2 regions of the Vibrio sp. 2130-1 genome follow, and region 2 is predicted to be linked to the other one. Evidence: riboswitches for the same ligand, from Rfam matches in the RefSeq annotation. Region 2 holds a riboswitch; the other holds the start of a gene.
The links. A riboswitch is a leader RNA that binds a small molecule or an ion and turns the genes downstream of it on or off. The one in region 2 is predicted to bind lysine.
Positions count from the first base shown of each region.

Region 1: it holds a riboswitch for lysine, as region 2 does, so the genes downstream of both, tet(35) (tetracycline efflux Na+/H+ antiporter family transporter Tet(35)) here and lysC (lysine-sensitive aspartokinase 3) in region 2, are expected to answer to the same signal.

Region 1 covers NZ_JAWOUT010000002.1:185,694-200,748, forward strand. The annotation lists gene R7Q09_RS03410 (SDR family oxidoreductase) at 1-435, shown strand, start outside; gene R7Q09_RS03415 (NAD(P)/FAD-dependent oxidoreductase) at 448-1,758, shown strand; gene R7Q09_RS03420 (DUF1365 domain-containing protein) at 1,760-2,578, shown strand; gene R7Q09_RS03425 (SAM-dependent methyltransferase) at 2,572-3,828, shown strand; gene R7Q09_RS03430 (DUF2878 domain-containing protein) at 3,835-4,347, shown strand; gene R7Q09_RS03435 (chalcone isomerase family protein) at 4,307-4,900, shown strand; gene R7Q09_RS03440 (DUF3833 domain-containing protein) at 4,900-5,433, shown strand; gene purB (adenylosuccinate lyase) at 5,567-6,937, opposite strand; gene hflD (high frequency lysogenization protein HflD) at 7,091-7,708, opposite strand; gene mnmA (tRNA 2-thiouridine(34) synthase MnmA) at 7,719-8,861, opposite strand; gene R7Q09_RS03460 (hypothetical protein) at 9,050-9,319, shown strand; gene R7Q09_RS03465 (inosine/guanosine kinase) at 9,437-10,741, shown strand; gene R7Q09_RS03470 (H-NS family nucleoid-associated regulatory protein) at 10,867-11,274, opposite strand; lysine riboswitch at 11,857-12,039, shown strand; gene tet(35) (tetracycline efflux Na+/H+ antiporter family transporter Tet(35)) at 12,149-13,750, shown strand; gene R7Q09_RS03480 (sigma-54 interaction domain-containing protein) at 14,075-15,028, opposite strand.
Region 2 covers NZ_JAWOUT010000017.1:5,661-20,715, forward strand. The annotation lists gene metH (methionine synthase) at 1-365, shown strand, start outside; gene lysC (lysine-sensitive aspartokinase 3) at 452-1,804, opposite strand; lysine riboswitch at 1,906-2,084, opposite strand; gene R7Q09_RS20225 (pyridoxal-phosphate-dependent aminotransferase family protein) at 2,305-3,426, shown strand; gene R7Q09_RS20230 (PglL family O-oligosaccharyltransferase) at 3,486-5,267, opposite strand; gene uvrA (excinuclease ABC subunit UvrA) at 5,335-8,157, opposite strand; gene galU (UTP--glucose-1-phosphate uridylyltransferase GalU) at 8,307-9,179, opposite strand; gene R7Q09_RS20245 (LuxR C-terminal-related transcriptional regulator) at 9,339-9,983, opposite strand; gene R7Q09_RS20250 (single-stranded DNA-binding protein) at 10,261-10,806, shown strand; gene csrD (RNase E specificity factor CsrD) at 11,049-13,058, shown strand; gene R7Q09_RS20260 (MSHA biogenesis protein MshI) at 13,070-14,515, shown strand; gene gspM (type II secretion system protein GspM) at 14,512-15,055, shown strand, end outside.

The sequences.
Region 1 (15,055 bases), on a different contig from region 2:
CGTGTGATGAACGTAAATGTTGTCGGTGTTGCCAACTGCGTTGAAGGCTGCCAAGTACATTTAGAGAGAGGGCACCGCATTGTTATTGTTGGCTCTATCGCATCAGAAGTGGCACTGCCTCGTGCAGAAGCTTACGGCGCATCCAAAGCGGCAGTCAGTTATTTTGCACGCACGCTCGCCGTCGACTTGAAAAAGAAAGGGATCAAAGTGGTAACGGTGTTTCCTGGTTTTGTTGAAACGCCGTTGACTGACAAAAACGACTTTGAAATGCCAATGATCATTTCTACTCAGCAAGCGTCGGACTCTATCAGGAAGCAGTTAGCCGCCAACAAGACCTATATCTATTTCCCAGCGAGATTTACCAGTATTTTACGTTTTATCTCGTTACTTCCATACAGTTGGCAAGCTCGCCTAACTGCTAAACTCGTATCATAAGAAGGAATAAAAATGAAAACAGCAGGAAGAAAGAAGATAGCGATTGTGGGAACGGGAATCTCTGGCCTTACTTGTGGTTATTACTTGCATAAAGAACATGATGTAACGCTTTTTGAAGCGAACGATTACATCGGTGGCCATACTGCAACCGTTGATGTGAGCCTTGATGGTAGAGAATACGCGATAGACACTGGGTTCATCGTCTATAACGATCGTACGTACCCTAATTTCATTAAAATGATGAGCGAGATTGGCGTTGAAGGTCTGCCGACTCAAATGAGCTTCAGTGTCAGAAACGATGGGAACGGACTAGAGTACAACGGCCACACAGTATCGACATTGTTTGCTCAAAAACGTAACTGGGCAAACCCTAAATTTTATCGATTTATCTTCGAGATACTTCGTTTCAATAAACTTGCCAAGCGCTTCGCTAGCGAGCAATCTTCGCACTCTCAGACGTTAGGTGAGTTCCTTGACGAACACAAATTCAGTGCTTTTTTTACCGATAACTACATATTACCGATGGGTGCTGCGATTTGGTCGTCGACTTTAGCTGACATGCGCGAATTCCCTCTTATGTTCTTCTTACGTTTCTTCCTCAACCACGGTCTGCTAGATGTGACTAACCGACCACAATGGTATGTGATTAAAGGTGGTTCACGTTCATACATTCCACCATTGACCAAAGGCTTTGCCGAGAATATTCGTCTTAATAGTCCTGTCGAAAAAGTGGTTCGCAACGAAAAAGGGGTTGGCGTTCAAGTTCGCGGAGAAACGCATTGGTTTGATGACGTTATCTTTGCTTGTCACAGTGATCAAGCAATGAGAATGCTAGAGGATATCAGCCCAATTGAGCAGGAAATCTTGGGGGATATGACATACCAAGCAAATGAAGTTGTTCTTCATACCGACTCTGCCGTACTACCAAAACGTAAGGCAGCATGGGCATCATGGAACTACCTATTGGAAGGCAGTGAAGAGCAACAGCAACGCCTCCCTTCGCTCACTTATAACATGAACATTCTTCAGCATATTCAATCAGAACACACGTTTTGTGTAACGTTGAATAGTACTGAGCAAATTAACTCAAATAAAGTCTTGCGTTCGTTCACTTATCATCATCCAGTATTCACCACTGAGTCTATTGCAGCGCAGCAGCGCAAAAATGAGATACAGGGTAAACAAAGTACCTGGTTCTGCGGCGCTTATTGGTACAACGGTTTTCATGAAGATGGCGTGCGTAGCGCGCTTGATGTTGTGAAAGAACTAGAAGAAAAGTACCGCGAACAAAATGTGGTTCCTTTCGAAAAAGGCGCAGCGTGATATGGATAGCCAAATGAACAGCCGATTGTTTATAGGCAACGTTCGTCACCGTCGATTCACGCCGGTGAATCATGAGTTGAACTACTCTTTATTTATGCCCGCCATTGATGTAGACGAGATCGATGCTTTAGAGAAAAAAGTATGGGGTTTTGGTTCGCGTTGGTGGCATTGGGCTCGCTTCAAGCGCAGTGATTACATTGGTGAAGGTAGCGTCAAGTCGGCAGTGCACAGCAAAATTGAAGAACTGACAGGTGTTCGCTGTACCGGCAAGGTAATCGCAGTCTGTCACTTGCGTTATCTAGGACTTTATTTCAGTCCCGTTAATTTCTACTACGTTTATAACGCGGAAGGAGAATGGAAGTATCTCCTCGCAGAGGTGAGTAACACTCCTTGGAATGAACGACATTACTACGTGGTGTCAGCAGATAAAGAAGAAGAAAAGTTTGGTTGGGAACAAGTTAAAGCATTCCATGTTTCACCATTCAACCCGATTGACCAACTCTACCGCTGGAGAATTAAACCTTTGACAGACAAGTTGAATATTCATCTTGAATGTCACAAAGGAGAGAAACACTTTGATGCCACCATGGTTATGAAAGCCAAGCCACTTTCAAGCAAAACCTTATTGAGGTGTTTGATCGTTACACCAATACAAACGGTAAAAGTAATGGTTGGTATTTATTGGCACGCATTAAAACTTTGGGTGAAAGGCGCACCTTTTTATTCTCATCCTAAATATTCAACGCATGAAGAAATAGAAGCCGATACTGAAAAAACAGACAAAAAAAATAAAAAGCACAAGGAGAATTCTGCATGTTAAATACTAGTTCTATGACATTGCCGCGTAAATTGACGACAACGCAAAAAGCGGCTCGCGGAGTTATTTTTCAATGTCTGCAAAAAATGGAAATCGGCTGCTTAACAGTTATTGAAAGTTTTAAGACGGAAACGACAGAGCGAAGCGAGCGTTTTAGTGCGCCAAATGGGGAGTACAGTGGTCAACCTGTTGTCGCTACTATAGAGGTAAAACATCCAGGCTTTTATTCACGGATCTTGCAGGGCGGCAGTATTGCTGCTGGTGAGGCTTATATGGATGGGTGGTGGGATAGCCCCGATTTAACCTCATTAATGAAACTGATGGCCCTTAACATGCGTGCTCTAGATAAACTCGAAGAGCAAGGCAGTTGGTTGACTAAAATACTGTACAAGTTCAGTCATTGGTCAAACAGAAACTCTGAAGAGAACTCACGTAAAAATATCCATGCGCATTACGACTTGGGTAACAACCTATACGAAGCGTTCCTTGACACCAATATGCTGTACTCGTCGGCGCTTTACAATCATGCGGATGACTCTCTAGAGCAGGCTCAAATCAACAAAATGGATCGTCTATGTCAGCAACTTGAGCTGAAGCCCACTGATCATGTTGTTGAAATTGGCACTGGGTGGGGCGCTATGGCGATTTACATGGCAGAACAATACGGTTGTCAGGTCACCACAACAACGATATCTGAAGAGCAACACGCGTACGCGGAGCAAAAAATCAAAGAGCGTGGCTTAGAAGACAAAATCACTCTACTCAAAGAAGATTACCGAAACCTAACCGGAACTTATGACAAGCTCGTTTCTATTGAAATGATTGAAGCTGTGGGCAAACAATTCCTGCCTTCGTACATTAAGGTCTGTGAGTCTTTATTAAAGTCCGGTGGCTTGATGGCGATTCAAGCGATTACGATTGCCGATCAGCGTTACGATTACTACAGTAACAACGTCGACTTTATCCAAAAGTACATTTTCCCGGGTGGTTTTTTACCGTCGGTAACCTCACTAACCCAAGCCACAACAAAATACAGTGACTTAGTGACGCGAGACTTGTTCGATATTGGTTTGGACTACGCTAAGACGCTGAATGAATGGCACCTACGTTTTAATCGAGCAGAGGGTGAAGTGCGCTCATTTGGCTACGACGACCGCTTTGTGCGTATGTGGCGCTACTATTTGAGCTACTGTGAAGGTGGCTTTTTGGCTCGCACGATCAGTGCCGTTCACATGACGTTTCAACGCCCGTAGTTCGTTATGAAGGTGTTTCTTGCTTCGACATGGTTCCAACTCTGCTGGTTTGCAGCGGTGCTTGGAACCTATCAATGGCAATGGGTGACGTTATTCCTTACTTTGGCAACCCTACTATATTGTTTGAAAACTGACGCATCTTCGCTCAAAAGTATTGGTGTTATCGCCACGATTGGTCTCGTGCTTGATACATTAAATCAGCAATTTTCAATTTTCATGTTTGCCACTCAATGGTTACCCCTTTGGCTTTTGTGCCTTTGGATTCTGTTCGCCTGGTATGCCTATCAACTCAAGTCAATTTTGTACCGTTTCCCAAAAACCTACGTATCAATAGTAGGCGGTATCGGAGGAACAGCGAGCTACTTTGCTGGCTATAAGCTCCAAGCCGTTGAATTTGGATTTAGCACTGGCGCTACACTGTCAATGTTGTTTGTCGAATGGTGCGTCATGATGCTCTTGATACTCAAGGTGTACGGAAATGAAAAGCTTGAAGAGAGACTTAACTCAGAGACTGACTAGGCTGCTTGCGTTGGTAATAGTAACTGGCTCTTTTGCTCTGCAAGCTCAACCTGTTGGAAATAGCGAAGCTGCCAGCAACATTGCGAATTGGAAGGGATGGAAAACTGTTGGAGAAGCCCAACTTACTTGGTTCATCTTCGATATTTATCACTCAAGATTAAAAGCGCCTGATGGAAAGTTCATCGTAAGCGATGACGTATCGCCACATCCCCTTGCGTTGGAAATTAATTACAAGAGAGACATCAGTAAGCAACAGCTGCTTGATGTGACGGATGAGCAGTGGGCGAAATTGGGTTTTACGGACTCATATCGAAAAGCTTGGATCAGCGAGCTCGATCGTATGTTTCCTGATATTCAAAAAGGTGACGAGCTTACTTATCTAACAGATGGAAAATCTGGTCAGCTGTTTTATAAGCAGGTTGGGGACGTGCAAGTAAAGAACGTTGGCATCATTGAAGACGAACGAATGAACGATGCATTTTTGGCTATATGGTTATCACCCAACACAGAATTTCCGAAACTCCGAAAACAATTGATAGGGCAGGTTAGATAGTGTTTAAGCGAATTTTTAAAGCAGCGACTTTAGTGGCAGCTGTTTTTCTTTCGGCATGTTCCGCAGACATTGATAATTACCGCTCTTCTACACCGACTTTTGACGTATTCGGTTATTTCGAAGGCGACATAAAGGCGTGGGGGATGGTGCAAGATTATACCGGACAGCAAACGCGTCGCTTTGAGGTCGATATAGTGGGTACTGTAGCGGGTGATACGCTGACGCTGGTGGAAGACTTCGTGTTTGATGACGGAGAGGTGGACCAGCGAATTTGGGTTATCACTAGATTAGAAGACGGTCGTTATGAAGGTAAGGCAGACGATATTATAGGTGTAGCAACAGGGGAAGAGCAGGGCAATGCGCTACAGTGGCAATATGACTTTGAGCTACAAATGGAGGATTCATCAGTGACAGTTGCTTTTGATGATTGGCTTTATCGTCAGGATGACAGACACGTTTTCAATCTAACGAAAATAAAAAAGTTTGGTGTGGAAGTAGGAACAATAACCTTGTTCTTCCAAAAGCAGCCATAACAAATGGGGCTGATCTTCAATTAATAATCCATTCCATATAACTAAAATCATTTTCTCCCGACCTAACTCTCCTAACTAAAAAAGGTTGACGCTTTCGCGTCAACCTTTTAAGTATCTGGTCGTTACAGGAGTATTACAGCTTATCTGTCAGCTCGATTGCTTGACCGATATAGTTCGCTGGTGTCATCTCTTTCAGACGTGCTTTCTCGTGCTCAGGAAGCTCAAGACCGTCGATGAAGTTACGCATTGCTTCGCCGTCTACACGCTTACCACGAGTTAGCTCTTTCAGCTTCTCGTATGGCTTCTCGATGCCGTAACGACGCATAACGGTTTGTACTGGCTCAGCTAGTACTTCCCAGTTCTTGTCTAGTTCAGCAAGAAGCGCTTCACGGTTTACTTCTAGCTTGCTGATGCCTTTAAGCGTAGAAGTGTAAGCGATGATAGCGTAGCCAACACCAACACCAAGGTTACGTAGAACCGTTGAGTCAGTTAGGTCACGTTGCCAACGAGAGATAGGCAGTTTCTGTGCTAGGTGGCCGAATACAGCGTTCGCAAGACCTAGGTTACCTTCTGAGTTTTCAAAGTCGATTGGGTTAACTTTGTGAGGCATTGTTGAAGAACCGATCTCACCAGCAACAGTTTTTTGCTTGAAGTGGCCTAGTGCAATGTAACCCCAAACGTCACGGTCGAAGTCAATCAGGATAGTGTTGAAACGAGCGATAGCGTCGAACAGCTCAGCGATGTAATCGTGCGGTTCGATTTGAGTTGTGTAAGGGTTCCAAGTTACGCCTAGAGACTCTGTGATGAACTCTTCAGAGAACTTGTGCCAATCTAGTTCTGGGTAAGCAGAAAGGTGTGCGTTGTAGTTACCTACTGCACCGTTGATTTTCGCTAGGATTTCAACGTTTTCGATTTGCTTGAATTGACGCTCCATACGGTACGCCACGTTTGCCATTTCTTTACCCATAGTAGATGGAGAAGCAGGCTGACCGTGTGTACGAGATAGAAGAGGAATGTCGCGGTATTCCACTGCTAGTGCTTTGATAGCGTCGATTAGGTTACGGATTTCTGGAAGAATCACTTTCTCACGCGCTTCTTTAAGCATTAGAGCGTGTGATGTGTTGTTGATGTCTTCAGAAGTACATGCGAAGTGGAAGAACTCGTTTACTGCGTGCAGTTCAGGAACGTCTGCTACTTTCTCTTTTAGGAAGTACTCAACCGCTTTTACGTCGTGGTTAGTTGTACGCTCGATCTCTTTGATACGGCGTGCATCTTCTTCAGAGAAGTTTGCAGCAAGGTCGTCTAGGAATTGGTTTGCTTCTGCGCTAAACGCTGGCACTTCTGCAATTTCAGCAGTAGCAGCAAGCTTTTGTAGCCAGCGGATTTCAACGATAGTACGGTACTTTAGTAGACCGTATTCACTGAAAATTTCGCGTAACGCAATTGTCTTGCTTCCGTAACGGCCGTCTACTGGTGAAACAGCAGTCAATGCTGACAGTTCCATGATGTTCTCCTGAATTGGGTTTCTAAATTTCGTGAGCTTTATACCAATAACTGTGGCAATTGTCACGAATATTGCGCAAACGTTTGCGCGAGATTTGTTTTAGTCGAAAAAAATGAGCTCGCGATAAACGCGAGCTGCTTATTTGATATTTTACTACAGACGAGCAAGAAGGATTTGTGCTTGCTCTACCATCTTCTTGCGCCCGAAGATTAGGTGGCGACGCTTACCACCAACTTGACGCCAAAGAACTGCACTACGAATGCCAGATAACAACAGCGCACGAACTTTGTGTTGGCTTGCCGTCTGCTGCAGTACAGATGGCGTGCCCGTTACTTGAATGCGTGGGCCAATAGGGCTAACGACATCCAGATAGATGCTCGCTAAATTGCTGATCATTTGATCGTCTAGTAGCTCAAAGTGCTCTGACTGACGCTTGGCCATTTGAATACGATCACCAAGCTGAGACATAGCATCGTTACGAGAGCTTAACTTACGTTCTAACGCCATTAAACTAATAATGTAACGAGTAATTTCACTGCCTGATGGTGTGCTATCAATCCCTTTAACCAAGCATTCTAGGCCGAGCTTTAGATCGGCTTCGCGACCGAATACGCCAACTGTGTTAGCAGGGTTCGTGCTCAAAATAGCGTTGATTGATGTTTCAAAAGCATCTTGATCACAATGTCCGTTTCTCGCTACCTGTTGAACTAAAGCAACAGCTTGGCAAATCCCAGCGAAAGCGATAGTACGGTCATAAAGTGTATTCGCCACGTAACGACTCCTAAGCTTGAGAATATTTAATGCGTTGCTCGATGATGCCGCCACCTAGGCACACGTCACCTTTGTAGAACACTGCTGATTGACCTGGAGTTACAGCAATTTGTGGCTCGTCAAAGATAACTTTAATGTTTTCATCATCGATAGGGATGATTGTACAAGGAATATCTTCCTGACGGTAACGAGTTTTCACTGTGCACTTCATAACATCGCGAATTGGCTCACGATCTACCCAATGAAGTTGTGATGCAAGTAGACCTTCTGATTTCAACATTGGATGGTCTTTACCTTGAACAGCAATCAAAACGTTACGTTCTAGATCTTTCTCACCAACGAACCATGGGTCCTCGTTACCACCGCCGCCTTTACGGCCACCAATGTGTAGACCTTTACGCTGACCAAGTGTGTGGTACATCAGGCCTTGGTGTTGACCAATCACTTCGCCTTCTGGAGTCTCGATATTACCCGGTTGAGCAGGAAGGTAACGACCTAGGAATTCCGTAAACTTACGTTCACCGATGAAACAGATACCGGTAGAATCTTTCTTCTTCGCTGTGATCAGGTCTTGCTCTTCTGCGATACGGCGCACTTCTGGCTTCTCTAAATCACCAACAGGGAATAGGCTACGTGCAATCTGCTCGTGGCTTAATGTGTATAGGAAGTAGCTCTGGTCTTTGTTGCCATCTAGACCACGTAGCATTTGTGGTTTTTCCTGTTCTTCCCCAGGTAAAGCGTCTTCTGGGAAAGAACGACGCACATAGTGACCCATTGCGATGTAATCTGCATCAAGCACTTCATCCGCAAATTCTAGAAATGCTTTGAATTTGATTTCTTTGTTACAAAGAATGTCTGGGTTTGGTGTACGACCTGCTTTGTATTCCGCAAGGAAGTATTCAAATACATTATCCCAGTATTCAGCAGCAAAGTTGATAGTGTGTAGGTGGATGCCTAGCTTGTCACATACTGCCTGCGCATCAGCAAGATCTTCTGCTGCTGTACAATATTCTTCGTTGTCATCTTCTTCCCAGTTCTTCATGAAAAGGCCTTCTACTTGGTAGCCTTGCTGCTTTAGAAGATACGCGGAAACAGATGAATCAACGCCGCCGGACATACCGACGATGACTTTCTTTTGGCTGTTATCAGACATTACTAAACACCACTTAAATAAACGGGATGCAGATTCTATCAGAATCCACAGACCGGTGACAGATCCGAGATCGAAATCACAATTCGTTTCGCTGAATTTTTCTTCAAAAAAGATTCGAACGAGTAATTTCGCAAGTATAGAAGAGGTATATATGGCATAGTTGGCCAAAATCCAAGAGGAAACATCAAATGACAGAAGAAAACCAATTTATGCAAGAAAGTGAGTTGATTGAAATTGTTGAAAATCAGCTCGAAGATGGCAACCCGCTTAAAGTAAAAGAAACCCTTATGCGTTTAATGATGACTGGCACACCACGTGAAGATGCGGTTGCGATGATGGCATGTGCGATGTCAATTGAGATTTTTGATGTGATGAAGAATGAAGGTGAGTTCAACCTAAAGCGTTATAGCGAGCACCTTGAGCAACTACCAGATCTCAGCTTTATGGAAGGTGAATAAGCCACCTAAAAGAAAAAAGTAGTCAGCAAACGTTTGCTATAATCGCTTTTATTGCTGCTTTATTATTAGCGGTATAGAATCCGCTCTCCTTTTCATCCCCTTACTCAGACTGACAATATGAAATTTCCTGGACAACGCAAATCGAAGCACTATTTTCCTGTTCATGCTCGTGACCCGCTGGTGAGCCAAGCACAAGAAAGCAAGAAGATGACGCGCACTCACATCATTGGTATTGACCAAACCTTGGTTGATATTGAAGCAAAAGTTACAACGGATGTGATTGAAAAGTACGGTCTGAGTAAAGGTCACTCTCTGGTTATCGATGACGAAAGAGCAGAAGAGTTATACCAGCAACTGAAAGAAGAGAACTTGATTACCAATGAGTATGCGGGCGGTACAATTGGTAACACGCTACATAACTACTCCGTGCTAGCGGATGACCGCTCCACACTACTTGGAGTGATGAGCCAGGATATTAAGATTGGCAGCTACGGTTACCGTTATCTTTGTAATACATCAAGCCGCATGGACTTGAACTACCTACAAGGTGTAGATGGTGCAATTGGCCGTTGTTTTGCTCTTATCACAGAAGACGGTGAACGTACTTTTGCTATCAGCGAAGGGCAAATGAACCAACTCCATCCTGATAGCATTCCAGAGAAAATCTTTAAAAATGCATCAGCACTTGTACTGACGTCATATCTAGTACGTTGCAAAGACGGCGACCCAATGCCGGAAGCAACAATGAAAGCGATTGAGTACGCGAAAAAGAATGATGTGCCTGTTGTTCTGACTTTAGGCACAAAGTTTGTTATTCAAGATGACCCTAAATATTGGCAAGAATTCATTCGAGATAACGTTTCAGTCGTTGCGATGAATGAAGATGAAGCAGAAGCTCTGACGGGGGAATCTGATCCACTTGCTGCGTCTGATAAAACATTGGAGTGGGCTGATCTAGTATTGTGCACGGCGGGTCCTGTAGGTCTATTTATGGCTGGGTATACGGAAGATAGCGCGAAGCGCGAAACTTCTTTGCCATTACTTCCAGGGTCAATTGCTGAATTTAATCGTTATGAATTCAGTCGTCCGGCGAAAAAAGACTCATGCGAGACGCCAATAAAAGTGTACTCGCATATCTCGCCATATATGGGTGGCCCAGAAAAAATTAAGAATACAAATGGCGCAGGTGATGCTGCGTTATCTGCTGTTCTTCATGATATGGCAGCAAATAAATACCATAAAGAAAATGTGCCTAATTCAAGCAAGCACAGTAACGAGTATTTAACTTACTCTTCTTTTTCTCAAGTCTGCAAATACGCAAACCGTGCTAGCTACGAAGTTCTCGTGCAACATTCACCACGATTGTCGCGCGGACTTCCTGAGCGAGAAGATAGCCTAGAAGAAGCATACTGGGAACGTTAATACGAAGCGGTTTAATTAACTATTCTGTAACTAAAGTAAAAGGCACATTAAGAAATGTGCCTTTTTTTTGTAATGGTTTAAATAAAAAAGGCTCCCTATGGGAGCCTTTTAAAAATAGCATGGATCTAGATTAGGAACTCATCCAGAGATTTACCTGCATCAAGTTGCTCTTGAATCGCCGAAGGTGTACGACCTTGGCCAGTCCAAGTTTTCTCATTACCGTTTGAATCTGTGTATTTGTATTTAGCAGGGCGAGGTGCGCGCTTCGCTTTGCCTTTCGTCTTAGTTTCGCCAGATAGCGCAGTAATAAGTGCTTCTACGTCAATACCGTCTTGAGCGATTTTCTCAGCAATCTCTGCAAGCTTAGCTTCTTGCTCTGCTTGTGCTGCGCGTTCTGCTTCTTCTGCTTCACGACGCTCATCTACGACAGTAGTGAGTTTATCTAGAGCTTCTTCCAATTGTTCTAGAGTCAGCTCACGAGAAAATGCACGAAGGCTACGGATATTTAGAAGGGTTTTAGTCAGCTCTGACATAACGATTCCTATTAAAAGGTTAATGTGTTGGGCACTTTTTATCGTTACGATTAAATAATGCCAATCTATAAATAAACAAAGAGTCCTTATATTTAACTTTATCTTTTCCTTATGTGCAAATGCTAAATCAAGATTTTGTTTAAATTTGACTATTTTTTAAAGCAATTAATATTATTACACTCGAAATAAATCATTATTAGATGAGAACTAAAATCAACAATCATTATTGTATAGAGAGAGCGACAGCTTGGTTTTTTATAAAAAAATTTGAGTTATTACTTAAAAATATGAAGCATCCATCTTTAATGGTGTGTCATATATCCTTAATTTATTGATGTAAGATAAACCATGATATTTCTAAGGTAGTAATAATGTTTCATAAATAACATGATTGATGTGATTTCAGTTGCACAAAACTTATGGAAGTAGGCAAGGTTTATAAATTATCTCAGTCATTATTTATTTGTTTAATTTAGTTTGATGTGTTGCATTGACTCTCATCATAAGTACAATGGCTGCCACCTGATGCAATATTGCAGACAATTTGTTGTTAATTTGTACAGTTAGTGGTTAATTGTTTGTTGTTGCCGTAGAGGCGCGGTCTCGAAGAGTAGCTATTATTGGGGTGATGCCAATGAATAATAGTGGAAGGCGAAGATTGCCGAAGTAAGTAACTCATCAAAGTTACTTGCTGGGGTTGTATCTGAAAGGAACAACACTGCCATAGTATATATTCACATTAAACTATGGAGCGCTACTGTAGGGTTGGGTGGAGTGTTCGCTTCCCTGTCGCTAAGTTCAACATGAGCACGTATCGTATGCTACGTGACTTGTCTGCAGTAGATCTCTAGCCAAACTTTGGTTTTTGAAGATCATGAATTTAATAGATTTTTCTAGTTCTCCTGTTTCATTATTGCCACCTATTGTCGCTTTGACTTTGGCGATTTTGACTCGACGTGTATTAGTTTCCTTGGGTGTAGGTATCGTGCTAGGTGCGGTGCTACTTAATAGCTGGTCTATCAGCGACACCGCAGGTTACGTCAGTTCTCAAGTTTCTTCTGTCTTTATTGAAGATGGCGGAATTAACACTTGGAACATGAGCATTGTTGGTTTCCTAATCTTATTAGGTATGACAACAGCTTTATTAACGCTTTCTGGCGGTACTCGTGCTTTTGCTGAATGGGCACAATCTCGAGTGAAGAGTAAACGCGGCTCCAAACTTCTTGCCGCCTTTTTAGGCGTATTCATTTTTGTCGATGATTACTTTAATAGCCTTGCTGTTGGTGCGATCTCTCGCCCAGTAACCGATCGCTTTTATGTGTCTCGCGCTAAGCTTGCGTACATTCTAGACTCAACCGCTGCTCCAATGTGTGTAATTATGCCTGCTTCTAGCTGGGGTGCTTACATTATTACTATTATTGGCGGGATCTTAGTCTCACATGGGATCACAGAGTATTCGGCTCTTGGCGCATATGTTCGTCTTATCCCAATGAACTTCTACGCCGTTTTTGCGCTGCTAATGGTGTTCGCTGTTGCGTGGTTTGGTCTTGATATTGGTAAAATGCGTGAGCATGAGATCTCTGCATCGCAAGGTCGTGGCTTTGATAAAGACAAAGAAAATGACTCGCAAGAAGCGCATGACCTAAATGAAGAGCTAGATATCCGTGAAAGTGAAAAGGGTAAAGTGTCAGATTTGATACTTCCTATCGTGACGCTGATTATCGCGACTATCGCTTCAATGCTTTACACGGGTGGCCAAGCATTGGCTGCTGATGGTAAAGAATTTGCGCTTCTTGGTGCTTTTGAAAATACAGATGTAGGTACATCACTAATCTACGGTAGCTTGCTTGGCTTAGCAGTTGCACTGTTTACTGTTGTGAAGCAAGGTCTACCAATGGCTGAGATCGCACGTACACTTTGGATTGGTGCTAAGTCTATGTTTGGTGCGATTCTAATCTTAGTATTTGCCTGGACCATTGGTTCTGTTATCGGTGATATGAAGACTGGTACTTACCTTTCGACAATGGCGCAGGGAAATATCAACCCTCATTGGCTCCCAGTTATCTTATTCCTGCTGTCTGGCCTGATGGCGTTCTCAACAGGTACTTCATGGGGTACGTTCGGCATCATGCTTCCAATCGCCGGAGACATGGCTGGTGCAACAGACGTAGCGCTAATGCTACCGATGTTGAGTGCGGTTTTAGCTGGTGCGGTATTTGGTGACCATTGTTCACCAATCTCAGATACGACTATCTTGTCATCGACGGGTGCACGTTGTAACCACATTGATCACGTATCAACACAGCTACCTTATGCATTATCAGTCGCGCTTGTTTCATGCGTGGGCTTTATTGCCCTTGGTATGACTGCTTCAATTGCGTTTTCGTTCATTGCAGCGTCGATAACATTCGTTATCGTTTGCGCTATTTTGTCATGGCTTTCAAAGTCTAAAATAGCGTCTTGCCAGAGTGCGTAAGTTGTTTTGAATAGATTCGTTACAGAGGGAAGCTCCGCTAATTTAGCGGAGCTTTTTTTTAACGCGACTTAGGTGAGGGGGGCAATCGCGTTTTTGGGGATAAAAGTCTCGTGTTAAGAGCGAATTGTTTGTGTACCGAGCTCTCCTTGATGGGCTGTAATGGAAAAGCAATCCATCTTCTTCTTAGTTCTAAGCAAAGACTATGCCCATTTTAAGCTTTTGATTTTTAATACAGCAAAATCCGCATGGTTGCGATGCAGAGTTAACTAAATGATATCTAAAGAGTTACCTGTTACACAGTGTTACGTTACACCTATACAGTATTTAAACATTTAAGTTGTATTTCTTTATTAATCGATAAAGCGTTGTTCTTGAAATGCCGAGGTGACGTGCAGCCGCACTCATATTGTGTTTATTTTCTTCGATAGCTTGCAGTAGGTAGTCGAGATCAATTTGGTCCACAGAAGGGAGCAATTGCCTCTCATTGTTATCAAGGCCCAAGTCAGCGACGAGAAGCGTGTGATCTTCACACATGACAATTGCTCGTTGGATGACATTACGCAGTTCTCTTACGTTGCCTGGCCAACGATGTTTGAGGAGCTTGGCTTTTACCTTATCAGACATTTTTTGTACCTGACCATGAGACAGATCTGCTAGGAAGTGTTCAGATAAAATAATAATGTCTTTTCCACGCTTTCTCAGTGGAGGGATAGTTAATGGCAATATATTAAGCCGATAGAATAGATCTTCACGAAATCCTCCTTGTACGACCTCATTTTTCAAATCCACGTGGCTTGCTGCAATGACCCTACAGTCCACGTCAATGAATTTATCCGCTCCGACTTTATGGATTTGTTTACTCTCCAAAAAGTGAAGGAGGTGGATTTGTAGGTCTGGTGGCATGTCACCAATTTCATCAAGAAATAGGGTGCCTTTATGTGCCTTTTGAATAAAACCTATACGCTCTGAGATTGCGCCTGTAAATGCTCCTTTTTCATGGCCGAAAAGCTCGGATGCAATAAGACCACTTGGAATGGCTCCACAGTTGACTTCCACAAAAGGTGCTGAGTGTCTGTTCGACAATTGATGAATAAGGCGAGCGCAAAGACCTTTCCCAACACCAGTTTCACCCTGAATGAGGACTTCAGCATCACATTGAGCGTACTTTTGTATTGCAGTACGAAGTTCTTGGATACAGGCACTATTGCCGATCAACGGGTATAGTGCCGTATCGTCGAAATCTACAGCTTGTTTATTACTACCGTTACGCAGTTTCATTGTTAATCACTATTTTTTGCCCCGCTC
Region 2 (15,055 bases):
ATGAGCGTGTCCGTAAAGAAATTTGGGGTTATGCTGCGGATGAAGATTTATCTAACGATGATCTCATTCGTGAAAAATACCAAGGTATTCGCCCTGCACCAGGTTATCCAGCGTGCCCTGAGCATACTGAAAAAGGACCGCTTTGGGAGCTACTTAATGTGGAAGAGAATATTGGCATGACTCTAACCTCCAGCTATGCAATGTATCCGGGCGCGTCAGTCTCTGGTTGGTATTTCTCTCATCCTGACTCACGTTACTTTGCGATCGCACAGATCCAAGAAGATCAGCTAGAGAGTTACGCCGATCGTAAGGGGTGGGATAGGGTCGAGGCTGAAAAATGGTTAGGGCCAAACATTAACGGTTAAATTGATGTTTACCTCGTCAAAATGTAACAACTAATGAAACGACAAAGGGCTGCAGATACGCAGCCCTTTGTTTTATTGAGTTGAACTTACTTCTCAAACAACTTAGTGTGGAGTTTTTGTATGGCTTGTTTCGATACCGATTCATGGAGCAAGAAGCATAAGTTGTGAGGGCTAGCGCCATAACAAATCATGCGTAGGTTAAAATCTTCTAGCGTGCCAAAAACCTGTTTCGCGTAGCCTTTACTCTCACTCATGTTGTTACCAATGAGAGCAACGAGGCATAGGTCATGTTCAACTTCTACCTTACATAACTCTTCTAACTCTTCTCGTGCAGCTTGCGGCAGCTGTGGTGCTCCGCCAGATGTATCAGTTTGATCAAGTGTTAACGATACACTGATTTCAGATGTCGTGATCAAATCGACAGAGATCTTATGCTTTGCAAGGATCTCAAAAACCTTCGCTAAGAATCCGTATGCGTGGAACATATTGGCGCTGCGTAGCGTTACCATGGTTTGGTTACAACGCAAAGCTAGCGCACGGAATAACGGTGAGCTTTCGACTTGGTGGCGAATCCAAGTTCCCCCTTTTTCTGGCTCTTTCGATGACCCTACAAATACCGGAATGTCGTGGCGTAATGCGGGTACTAGCGTAGAAGGGTGAAGGATTTTAGCGCCAAAGTTAGCCATTTCTGAAGCTTCACTAAAGCTGATCTCGGGAATTGGTGAGGCTTTTGGTGCAATTCGCGGGTCTGTTGTGTAGATACCCGGAACATCAGTCCAGATTTCTAGCCCTGCCGCTTTAACGCTCTCAGCAATTAAGGCGGCGCTGTAATCGCTGCCCCCTCGACCTAATGTTGTTGTATTACCGGCTTCGTCAGATCCTATGAAGCCTTGAGTAACAACAACGGATTGTTGGCAAAGTGGTACGAGTTTATCTTGCGCAAGCGTCGAAATTGCTTCAATGTTTGGCTCCGCGCGACCAAAGTTGTCATCAGTACGCAGCACATCGCGGATATCAAAGCGCACAGCTTGAATGCCTCGCTCACACATTAACTGAGTTAGAATATGCGTCGACATGAGTTCGCCACATGCGACTAAATGATCGGTTAACTTCGCACTAGCTTGGATAGATGCAGCCTCGGCCAGGCTGGTTACGGTATCTAATATGCCATACACCTCGGCAGCAGTTTTCGTGCTGTCTTCGAGCTGAGTTAAAATGGCGTCATGAATGTTGGCCAGATTTTGCAGCAGCTCAGTACGGTGCGTTTGATCCTGAACACCGTTGGCGAGTTCTACCAATAGGTTGGTGACGCCAGAGCAAGCGCTGCTCACGACCAGGCGAGTATTTGGATTGTTTTCGATAATGGTGGCGCAACGACTCATTGCCTCAAAGTTGGCAACACTGGTTCCACCGAATTTAGCTACGTTAAATGCGCTCACTGCGTTCTCCCACGACTTCCTAAAAAATTGTACATCCAATGTTTAGTGAGAAAAGGAACAGAGCAAAAAGAGAGGTATTTAGAATGCTATTTGAAAAATTTACCCTCAGAAGCCCTTCATCAGACTGCGCTGATGACAGTTGATGGGATTCAGCCCAATTCAACCGACAAGTCAAATCCTGCAACTTTGACTTACCTCGGCACTACTCCCCCTCAATGATTGGTGTTGGAATTGCGGTTCCACAAATCATCTACCTGGGTAGCGCTCCTCTTCTACATAAAGCTCAAACATTGAACGGTTTTGAGGCCTTAATGTCAATCAATATTTCAACCTTTATGGTGTTTTTTATTAACGATTTTGTGACACTGGTTTGACCTCCATACTTACGGCTAATTGCTGATAGAGGAAAAATCTATTAGGGTGAAGAACCCTACACCTGAGCCATGTTATTGAATAGAACTTTTAGAATGCTCAGGATAAAAGATAATCAAGGAGCTGACATGTCGATCCAAAGCTTTATTCCACCTCACCGTATTTTAATGGGACCTGGTCCTTCTGATATTTATCCTCAAGTGTTACAAGCACTAAGCCGTCCTACTGTAGGTCACCTTGATCCTCTGTTTATCGGTATGATGGATGAGCTCAAGCAGCTATTGAAGTATGCCTTTCAAACTGACAATGAGTTCACTATTGCGGTTTCAGCGCCAGGTAGTGCAGGGATGGAAACCTGCTTTGTAAACTTGATCGAGAAAGGCGATAAAGTGATCGTCTGCCGTAATGGTGTATTTGGTGAACGCATGCGCGAAAATGTCGTCCGTGCTGGTGGTGAAGTTGTTATCGTCGATGATGAATGGGGGACGCCTGTTTCCATTGATAAAGTCGAGCAAGCATTCGAACAGCACCCAGATACAAAAGTTCTTGCTTTTGTGCATGCGGAAACCTCAACTGGTGCAGTCAGTGATGCTCAAGCATTGGGTAAGCTGGCGAAACAGCATAATGCATTATCTATTGTTGATGCGGTGACATCGCTTGGTGGTGTGCCGTTAAAAGTGGATGAATGGCAACTGGATGCGGTTTACTCTGGTAGTCAAAAATGTTTGTCATGTGTACCTGGGCTCTCACCAGTGACGTTTTCTCCTGCCGCGATTGAAAAGATTCAAGCAAGAACAACACCAGTACAGAGTTGGTTCCTCGATCAGAGTTTAGTTTTGGGGTATTGGAGTGGAGAAGGTAAGCGTAGTTACCATCATACGGCGCCAGTTAATAGCTTGTATGCGCTTCATGAAGCTTTATTGATACTGAAAAATGAAGGATTAGAAAACGCTTGGGCTCGTCACCAACTGATGCATGAAAAACTCAAAAATGGCTTACAAAAGTTAGGCTTTGAATTTGTTGTGGACGAAGCCCATCGGTTGCCACAATTAAATGCGATTTACGTGCCTGAAGGAATTGATGAAGCAAAAGTTCGTGCTCACTTGCTAGAAACCTATAACCTAGAAATTGGTGCAGGCCTTGGGGCATTAGCTGGTAAAGCGTGGCGTATTGGCTTAATGGGTTACGGCGCTCGATCTGAAAACGTTGCGCTGTGCTTAAAAGCGTTAGAAGAGTCACTCACTGAATAAAATCATACAGCAATGAGATAAAGAAAAGCGAAGGTCATCCCTTCGCTTTTTTGTATTTATTACTCAGCTCCTGAAGTGGGGGCTGGTGAGGCAGAGATTGCTTGAGAAGGTGGTTGGTAATTGACGTCACTGAAATCAATCTTCGGGAACAAAAACTGCGCTTCAGCTCTAATTTGCTCCGCTTTACTTGAGTCATCTAAGCCTTGGTAGGCCAAAATCAAATTATTATAAAATGCAGGGCGAGGCTTATCTTTGATGATTTTTAGCGACCAATCGATATAAGGCTGAATCAAGGTTGCGTCTTGTTGGTACAGCCCAAGGTTTAAAAACGTGCTATAAACATCCCAATCAAATCTGTCTTTCCAAACCACAGGGTTACTGACTTGATTCAGAATATCAGGGTTAGTTGGCCTAGTGGTCTCAAACTTCGTCAATACATAGTTCGTATGCAATGCGCTTACCATGTAAAACGTAAACGCAACGGGAAGTACCAAACTAAAAACACGCAGCAAGCTTTTGGTCACATTACTAAAGCCGACTTGTCGATAACGAGAGACGCGCTGATCGACCCAGTACAGCAGGATAACGAAGATCAACCAATGCACGAGAGAGTGGTAGAAAGGGTATTCCAGTTGCGAGTGCAATACGATAGGTATAAACAAGGCCAGCAACGCAAGACGAGTTCCGCGTTTGGCTTGATAGATTCGATACAGTACCAGTGCCATCGCTAAGAAGATGCCGAGTATTGGCAGCAAGCCACCTTCGACTCCCCAGTAAAGTAGCTCATTATGCGGATGATCCATGGCTGGCAAACCAGCTGGGTAATTCTCATTTAGGGCATGTTGACGAGCCGTATACAGCATGTACTCAGATTCAAACTTGCCATATCCATAACCAGTAAAAGGCTTTTCAATCACCATGTCTAATGTTTGCGGAAAAGTATACGCTCGAGGAGACTCCATATTTACTTTTTCTGCGGCTAACCCACCTCCATCAGGAAAGGCAAGATGCATGACAACGACTGAGAGTAAGAGCCCACTTACAAGTGACACAACCCAGCGGATAAAGCGCCCTTTGGTTGCAAAGCGGTACATGTATGGAATGACCAACAACACGGCGATGACCGAGGCTAACCAACCAGTGCGTGAAGCCAATGCCACAATTAGTGGTAAAGTTAAAACTGGTACGGCATAGAGAAGGTAAACATCGCTTAACTTACGATCGTATTTGTAGGGCTGACGTGCAAGTAAATAGCTGGCAATCACCAACCCTGTCGCAAGAAAACTGGCCATTACATTGGGCTGTTGGAAAATACCATAAGGACGATTGGCCACCGTGTCGTAACCAAACGGATTGCCTGGTTTGAGATACAGATATTGTGTCAAACCAAAAATGGCTTCGATAACAACCGCAAGGACAATGAACCATAATAGGCGTTGGCGATGTTTATTACTGAAATGAAATTGTTGTAAAACAATAAAGAACAGGACACCACACCACAGGCCTATGAGCTTATTGGCTGCCAAGCTGCTATTCGCATTTGGGTACAGAATGGGCACTGTCATGATAAGAGCACTAATGAACAAGCCGATGGTTAGTTTTGAGTAACGTAGCACTCGATTATTCGCTAGTTGGTAACACCCAATGCCTAATGCAAAGCTAAAAGCAATCCAAGTTGTCGCATTGAACGAAAGCGAAAGCCCCGAACCGCCGGGGTTGGGCATGAAAAAGTGCATTGCCAACACAAATAGTGTTGCCAAGGCAATGAGAAACTTGCGATTGAGGGGAACCTGTACTTTTTCGGGAGAAAGCTTTGTTCCACTTACATGTATAGTAGCCATAGTTATTGCGTTGTTTTGAATGAAAAAAGACCAGCACTTGCTGGTCTCGATACTTTACCTGTTTTTTCTACTTCAACATAGGCTTGAGGAAGTGAGCTGTGTGCGAACCCTCGATTTGCGACACATCTTCCGGAGTGCCTTGAGCGATTATCTCGCCGCCACCTTGACCCCCTTCAGGACCAAGATCGATAATCCAGTCCGCAGTCTTAATGACGTCCAGGTTATGCTCGATCACCACGACAGTGTTTCCGTGGTCGCGAAGTCTGTGCAGTACAGTGAGCAACTGCTGGATATCATGGAAGTGCAAGCCGGTTGTTGGTTCATCCAAAATATACAAGGTTTTTCCTGTATCACGTTTGGATAGCTCTCGCGCCAGTTTCACACGCTGTGCTTCACCACCGGAGAGTGTTGTTGCCGCTTGACCCAATCGTATGTACGACAAACCCACATCCATCAGTGTTTGTAGTTTGCGAGCGATGGCAGGAACTGGATCGAAGAAGGTGCGTGCATCTTCGACCGTCATTTCTAGCACTTCATCAATAGTTTTACCTTTGTAACGTACTTCGAGCGTTTCACGGTTGTAGCGTTTACCTTTACACACATCACATGGCACATAAACATCTGGTAGGAAGTGCATTTCTACTTTGATAACACCGTCACCCTGACAGGCCTCACAACGACCACCGCGCACGTTAAAACTAAAACGGCCCGGTTTGTAACCGCGAGAACGCGACTCCTGTGTGCCTGCAAACAGTTCACGGATTGGTGTAAAGATCCCCGTATAGGTTGCAGGGTTAGAGCGAGGTGTACGGCCAATTGGGCTTTGATCGATATCGATGACTTTATCGAAGTGCTCTAGACCTTTAATCGATTTATAAGGTGAAGGCTGAGCCGTTGTCGCTCCGTTAAGTTGGGTATGCGCAATTTTAAAGAAAGTATCATTAATCAGCGTTGATTTACCTGAGCCAGATACTCCTGTAATACAGCTGAATAACCCAACAGGAATTGAAAGGTTAACGTTTTTAAGGTTATTACCTGTAGCGCCTAATAGCTCAACCGTTTTTTTCGGATCTCGCGGCGTGCGATCTTTCGGTACTGCGATTTCTTTAACACCACTTAAGTACTGACCTGTCAGAGAATTCGGATTCGCGACTATCTCTTCCATGGTGCCTTCCGCAACAACATTACCACCATGTACGCCAGCACCAGGACCAATATCTATGACATGATCTGCACAGCGAATCGCATCTTCATCGTGTTCTACCACAAGTACGGTATTACCTAAATCGCGCAAATGAGTGAGCGTTTTTAATAAGCGTTCATTATCACGCTGGTGGAGGCCAATCGACGGTTCATCTAAGACGTACATGACACCAACAAGACCTGCACCAATTTGGCTTGCTAAACGAATACGTTGAGCTTCACCGCCTGATAAGGTTTCCGCACTGCGTGATAAGTTTAGGTAGTTCAAACCGACGTTAACTAAGAATTGCAGGCGGTCGTTGATTTCCTTCATCACTTTTTCAGCGATTTGGGCTCGTTGACCTTCCAGTTTCAAGGAATGGAAGAACTCCAATGCATCAGCAATGCTGAGTTCAACAATCTCAGGTAGTGTCGTATCAGCAATAAACACGTTACGTGCTTCGAGGCGTAGACGAGTACCGCCACAGCTTGAACAAGATTTAGTGGAGATGTATTTTGCAAGCTCTTCACGGACAGAGTTGGATTCTGTATCACGATAGCGACGTTCTAGGGTATTCAGAATACCTTCGAATGGATGGCGTTTAACGCGAATATCGCCACGATCGTTGATGTATTTAAACTCAATCTCAGTACGACCTGAGCCCTTTAGAATGACATCTTGCGTTTTCTTTGGCAGAGAATTAAAAGGGGCATGGAGGTCAAAACCATAATGATCGGCCAATGAGGTGAGCATTTGGAAGTAGTAGTAGTTCTTTTGATCCCAACCGCGAATCGCACCTTGTGCCAAGCTTAATGAATCATCTTGAATGACTCGGCTTGGATCGAAGTATTGTTGAACACCCAAGCCATCACAAGTGCCACATGCACCAGCAGGATTGTTGAATGAGAAAAGTCGCGGCTCTAACTCTTGCATGCTGTAACCACATTGTGGACAAGCGAAGTTGGCGGAGAAAATAATCTCTTCACCGTCGCCATCCATTGGCGCGACAACCGCAATTCCGCCTGATAATTCGAGCGTGGTCTCGAAAGATTCGGCCAAGCGCTGTTGTAAGTCTGGACGAACTTTAAAGCGGTCTACCACGACTTCAATGGTGTGCTTTTTATGTAGCTCAAGGGTTGGAGGATCGGAAAGATCGCAAGTTTCTCCATCAATACGCGCACGAATAAAGCCTTGAGCCGCTAAGTTCTCAAGCGTTTTAACATGCTCACCTTTACGTTCTTTGACAATAGGCGCTAATAGCATCATTTTGCTGCCTTCCGGCATCTCTAGGACTTTGTCCACCATTTGACTGATGGTTTGCGCAGCAAGAGGGGCATGGTGCGTTGGACAGCGGGGTTCGCCCACACGAGCATACAATAGACGTAAGTAGTCGTAGACTTCGGTAATTGTACCGACGGTTGAACGCGGGTTATGAGAAGTAGATTTCTGTTCAATAGAAATCGCGGGTGATAACCCTTCAATGTGGTCGACATCGGGTTTTTCCATCAGAGACAAAAACTGACGAGCGTAGGCAGAGAGAGACTCTACGTAGCGTCGTTGGCCTTCTGCATACAATGTATCGAAAGCGAGAGAGGATTTACCGGAGCCACTTAGTCCAGTAATGACAATCAGTTTATCGCGAGGGATTGTAAGATTAATGTCTTTAAGGTTATGGGTTCGGGCACCGCGAACTTCTATTTTATCCATCGTTTTTGCTCTATGTATAACCAAGTGGGGCAAGTATTACATAGTGTGAGAAATGTGCAAAGAAAATTACTGGATAAAAAAACAGTAAAGTAAAAAGCCCAGCGTTGTGCTGGGCTTTCGATACAGTAATTTCGTACTAAGACGATGCTTTATACTGCTTTTTGTGTTGCGTGCTTACCTAGCTCAGAGGTTTTTTCATCTTTTAGATACAGGTTTTCAAAACAATAGTTAGTTGCTTCGATGTAACCTTCAACGCTACCACAGTCAAAGCGTTTGCCCTTGAATTTGTAAGCCAATACACAGCCCGCTTTTGCTTGTTTTAGCAGCGCGTCAGTGATTTGAATTTCACCACCTTTACCAGGTTCGGTGTTTTCAATCAGTTCAAAAATATCGGGAGTCAGGATGTAGCGGCCAATGATAGCAAGGTTGCTAGGCGCCGTGCCTTTCTCTGGTTTTTCTACCATGTCGTCTACGCGGTAGATGTCGTCTTTGATCATTTCACCAGAGATAACGCCGTATTTGTGTGTTTCTTCGGCTGGTACTTCTTGTACTGCAACGATAGAACAGCGGAACTGCTTAAATAGTGCCACCATCTGAGCCAGTACGCCCTCTTGCTCGTTCACACAAAGGTCATCAGCAAGAACAACAGCAAATGGCTCATCGCCTACCAATTCTCGTCCAGTTAGAATCGCGTGGCCCAAGCCTTTCATTTCGCGTTGACGTATATAAGTGAAGTTTGCAGATTCAATGATTTCACGGATATCTACCAACAGCTCTTCTTTGTTGGTACCGCTAATCTGATGTTCCAGTTCGTAGTTCTTATCAAAGTGGTCCATGATCGAGTGCTTGCCACGACCTGTCACAATACACATGCCGTTCATACCAGCTTGGATTGCTTCTTCGACACCGTATTCAATAAGCGGTTTGTTCACGACTGGCATCATCTCTTTTGGCATAGATTTCGTTGCCGGTAGGAAGCGTGTGCCATAGCCTGCAGCAGGGAACAGACATTTTTTTATCATTGGGGGAATATCCTATCTCGTTTTTATCAAGAATCTACGTATAACTTTAACACGAGAGGTATCAATGAATCATGAATAAAGTAGGAAAAAATGTGAGACTCGGTGCGGAAAAAAGATGAGCGACTTGTCATTTCAGTTATCAGAGCCGCTCACATTGCATCATGACATTAAGTTTTGGTCTGCCCAGGCGATTGCCTGTACTCGGTTCTTTACGGATAGCTTTTTGAATATCTGATATAAGTGCGATTTGATGGTGAATTCACTGACGAATAACTCCTCGGCCATCTGACTGTTCGAGGCGCCAGCTTGTAGGCAACGCAGTACTTGTAGCTCACGAATGGTTAGGTCTACCGTAGCTGGTGCAGTATGAGTATTAATGACATTGCGGTAATAGTGTAAAAGTTGACTGGTTACATTACGCGGCAGCCAGTTTTGACCGTTAACAATGCCTTTTAACCCTTCTCCAATTTGCTCTAGCGTATCTTCAGAATAAAACACACCTTTTAATTGACCAAATGAAAGAAGTTCATCTGTGGTTAGTCTTTTAGGCACGTTGAAGACAACGGTTTCAAAGTTTTTCCATACAAGAGGCAAGTTTTTGATCGATTGAACAAGTGATTTATGTTCACTGAAGTCGATCAGTAGAATTTTATTACGGTGTTGTGGCTTGGCTTCCATGAGTGCTGCGGTTGAAATCACCGGGATGCTCATATCAACGTACTTTTCGAGTGCCGCCACTTTTTTTTGCGCATTATCTTCCATACTGATCAGAAATAGCTTTCTTGCGTAAGCCGACTTTCTCACGTGTTCCAATCTCCCTGGGTTCAATAGAAGCCATAAACTGGCATTAAAGAGAGGCCATAACCATCGCTTTACTGAATAAATGCGTTCGAATTCAAAGCTTCACGAAACGATGTCTGCAACGCGAATCAAAAATGCTACACACGTAAGTTGAAATACGATTTGGGTTCTAGAGGATGACTCAATAGATCACAATGGTATTAGACTTTAATCAAAACATTAAAGCGTGCTATTCTAATGCGCTAAAATTTTATATATCCAGAGTGAAACGGAGCACATCATGGCCAGCCGTGGAATTAACAAAGTTATTTTGGTGGGGAATCTAGGTAACGACCCTGAAATTCGTTACATGCCGAATGGCGGTGCAGTAGCAAACATTACTATTGCGACTTCTGATTCATGGCGTGATAAAGCGACTGGCGAACAGCGCGAAAAAACGGAATGGCACCGTGTTGTGTTGTTCGGCAAACTTGCGGAAGTAGCAGGTGAGTATTTGCGTAAAGGCTCTCAAGTTTACATTGAAGGGCAACTGCAAACTCGCAAATGGCAAGATCAAAGTGGTCAAGATCGCTACTCAACTGAAGTCGTTGTTCAAGGCTTCAATGGTGTGATGCAAATGCTTGGCGGTCGTGCTCAAGGTGGCGGCGCACCTATGGGCGGTCAACAGCAGCAGCAAGGTGGATGGGGTCAGCCTCAACAGCCAGCTCAGCAGCAGTACAATGCGCCTCAGCAACAGCAACAGCAACCACAACAACAGGCTCCGCAGCAATCACAGCAGCAGTACAATGAGCCACCAATGGATTTTGACGACGATATCCCGTTCTAAATTCTGCTTATGCTTGAATCGAAAAGGCCGCGAATATCGCGGCCTTTTTTATTGTCGCAATCTAATGATCTCACAGGCTTATCTTGGCAAGGTTAGGCGTAACAATAAAACTTATCAATGAGTGTGATTTTCTTTATGCTCCAGCCTCTCACTATCAGACTAATCCGATTGTTTGATGAACTCTTATCAAGTATAAATATTTCAATAAGGTATATGATGAATAAAAAAGGAATTTGGTATTCATGAGGTATACCCCAACTCTTAAGTTAAGCACACGGCTGGTGGCCTTTGTCACCATGATCGTTATCTGCGCCATGTTTATCTTGTTTGTCGGTGGCACCCTCTCTTTTAAACGTCTTGGGCAGGAATATCTCACCCATTATTTAGAAGGGATCGTAGAGGTGGTCGACAAGGAGATGGAAGATCCTGACGCCGCTTATTCTATGCAGCGCTGGATGCCGAAGATGCTGCAGGCTTCCAATATTGTCGAAATGACGTTGTCGACCAACAACGCCGTTGTTTATCGCTTCAAAGATACTTCTCATCAAATGGAAGCGTCAGTCTTGTTTGAGGCTGAGTACCAGCTGACTCACAATCAAGATTACACGATTCACTTTAAAGCAATTCCCCCTTACTTAGGTTACAGCTACTCAATGCAGGCGCTTTGGTCGATCACGCTTGCCGTTATATTGATCATCTTCTGCTTAATGCGCGGCGTGGCATGGCTTAAGGAACAATTAGAAGGCTCCGAAATGCTCGAAGAGCGAGGCAGAATGATCCTGGCTGGTAGGGTAGAGCAGTATGCCAAAGGTGACAAAAAAGAATGGCCTTACACCGCCAGTGAAGCGCTCGATGTATTAATCGAAGAGTTACAAGATGCGCGTCAAGAGCGAAGCCGATTTGATACCTTTATTCGAACTCAAACCTTCCTTGATAAGCTAACCGGTACCGCTAACCGAGTGTTATTTGATAGCAAGTTGGAATCGGCGTTACTAGAAAGTGGGGCTCGCGGCGCCGTGTTGCTAGTGCGTATTCAAGACTGGAAACTGGTTGAAGAAGAGCAAGATAAGCAAATTACGGATGAGTTTATTGTTGAAGTTGGGAGTTTATTGTCCAATTTAGTTCAACGATACCCAGATGTTGTATTTTCCCGTTATTACGATGCTGATTTTGCGCTTTTTCTACCGCACCAAAGTGCGAAAGATGTGGCTAACCTCGCCTCGCAATGCATTCGCCAGTTAGAAAAGTTAATGCCGCCAGAGCCACTTGATCCAGACAACTGGTGCCATATTGGCATCACCACTTATAAAGAAGGTGAGCGACACAGCCAAATCATTGATGAAGCCGAGACTGCTTTGCGTAGTGCGCAACTACAAAATAACAATAATTGGAGTCGCTTCAAAAAATGGAACCACGATGAAGAAGCTCGCGGAAGTGTGAGGTGGAGAACGTTATTTGACACAGCACTTACACCTGAAAGTGTGATACTCTACGCACAATCTGTGCACCCAATAAGTGACGCGACGCATAAAAAATCATTATATGAAGAGTTAACATGTCGGATTCGCGATCCTGAGAATGGGATTGTTAAAGCGTCTCGGTTCATTTCTGCGATCAGACAGGTTGGTTATGAAGCGCAAATGGATAAGTCGGTTATTAATAAATTCTTAAGAGAGTTTAAGGATAATTTTGATAACTCAAGATCGTATGCGCTCAATTTGAATGTAACGCCATTTTCTAACCGAGAGTACTTTAAATGGTTTCGTGATGAACTCTTACAGTTGTCACGTGAGCAGAGAAAGTGTCTCAGTTTTGAGTTTGTTGAAGCACAATTTGTAAGACACTTAGACTTTATGCGACCAGTCGCTAAAATGCTGGCCGGTTTAGGGTGCCACTTAATGGTTGGGCAGGCTGGGCGTACCATCGTTAGCACTCACTATTTAAAAGAAGTGGACATTCGTTACCTTAAACTTCATCGCAGTTTAGTAGCAAAAATCGACCAACGACATGAAAACCAGCTATTTGTCCGCAGTATGCTAGGTGCGGCGGCAAACAGTAAAACTAAAATTATAGCAGTGGGAATTGAGAATCAGAACGAGCTCAACACATTAATTGAGCTCGGGGTTTATGGTGGGCAAGGGCGTTACTTTTCTGCGGAGCAGCAGTTTCTTCCTCGTCCCCAAGCGTTGCCGAATTCTCAATCAGAATCCCAAGTTAAATTGGGAAGACGAAATCGCTGGCGGAAAAAATAAAGATAATAATCATGGATTTCAAAGCACTATTCGACAAGCTTAAGCGATCATCTAGTGGTGGTCGCTCCTGCTTTTTGGTTATTCAGCCAGACGCCGTTTATTTATCATCTTCAATCAAAAGTAGTCGTCCATACCAATTTGATATTTCTGAGTCCAATTGGGAAAAAGCCGTTGAGCAAGCATTGAGCGTTGCAGCGAGTGCGTATGATTCATTAACGGTTGTTCTTTCTCATAACTATTACCAGATGTACCAAATCGACAAACCGGTCATGCCGCGTCAAGAATGGCCAGCCGCATTACCGTTTTTGTTGAAAGAACTGATCTCTGAGCGTGCTATCGACATTATTGCCGATGCGGTCGAGTTACCGAATTCAACCAAAGTGCAAGCATACGTCTTATCGCGAAAAATATTGGATAAGATTGTGTTACTGGCCAGTCGAGCCCAGTTACCATTAGAAGCCATTCTTCCTGAAGACGATATTTGGGGAGAGACTGCTGGTGAACTAGGAAACTTCCTATTATTACAACGCAGTGTGCGTGGTCATTTCCGTATAAGCGCTTTTGTCGAAAATACTATTGCGTTCCACCGCTCTATTCGCAGTGTGACGCCACCGTTAACGGGGGTTCCGTCTAGCGATTTACAGATGGACAGTCTGTCGTTAGAACTGCAACGTTCGATTGACTATCTTTCATCTCAGTTACGCCACGTGCAATTACATCAATTGAAAGTGTGCTGTGATGAAGAGGATGAGAGCGAGCTTGTTCAGGCTCTGAACTACCGTTTAAGTACTAAGGTTTCACCGTTATTACCACCAGAACATGAGCTATCAGGACATGTTTTGGCTGACACTGCGGCTACTTCAAATACTCGACGCGTCAACTTATATCCCGATTACTTAAAGCCGAAAAAAGAGCTCCTGACGCTAAAAAATATCGCGTTATCTTGGGGCGTTGCGGCGGCTGCAATTCTATTTTCTTACGGTTATGTCACTTGGCAGAGCAGCGGTTTGGAAGATGAGATTGCTATTGTAAAAAGTAAAGGCGATATCATGAAGTCAGAGCTTGAACGTTATCAAGTCAAGCTACGTAAACATCAACCTGACAATAATAAGCTGGCAGCTAAAGCCCGCTTAGAGCGTGAAGTCAAGGCGAAGCGAGACTCGCTTAAAGCTGTCGGGAAATACGATGACTCGCAACGCACGGGTTACTCTGGCGTGATGCAATCATTAGCGAAGCTAGGAAACCAAGAAATTTCTTTGTCCGAAATTCGAATCAATACCCATACCTTAGACCTGAAGGGGCTAGCGAAAAAACCGAGCTCAGTGCCAAATTGGGTCAGCCAATTTAAAAACGAAATTAGCTTGGTTGGTCGAACGTTTGACGGCGTCAAAATAGGTCGAAATGATAAGGATATTGTGACGTTTGAACTAAAAACGCGCGAGGATAAAGAGAAATGAACGAATTCTGGCTCTCATTAGAAGGGCGCTTTGGCGAAATGAGTACGCGTGAAAAAGTGCTCACTGCATTGTGCGGTTTAGTTGTCGTGATCATGTTGCTCTTTACGCTGGTATTGGAGCCAAAGCTTAACGAGATCATCAGTAATGAGAGGCAACTAAGTAATTTAAAGCAAGCCAATCAAAAGATTGAAATCGATACGCTACGTATTCAGGCGCAACTTAAGAAAGATCCAAATGCTGAGATTGATCGCGCGATATCTAATCTGTTAGCTGAGAGTCAGCATCTTTCGATGCAATTAGCGGAGATCATCGAGCATCTTATTACACCTTCGCAAATGGCTGAGCTGCTTGAAAATGTGTTGGAGCAGCAAAGTGGCATTCACCTTTTGTCTCTGCAAACCTTGCCATCTGAGCCAATAACGGAAGATAAAGAAGCATCGCAATACTCTGGTTACTACGTGCATCCTGTTCGTATGGAACTGACTGGTGACTATTTTTCTATTGCTAATTATCTGAATAAATTGGAGAGTCTTCCTGCGA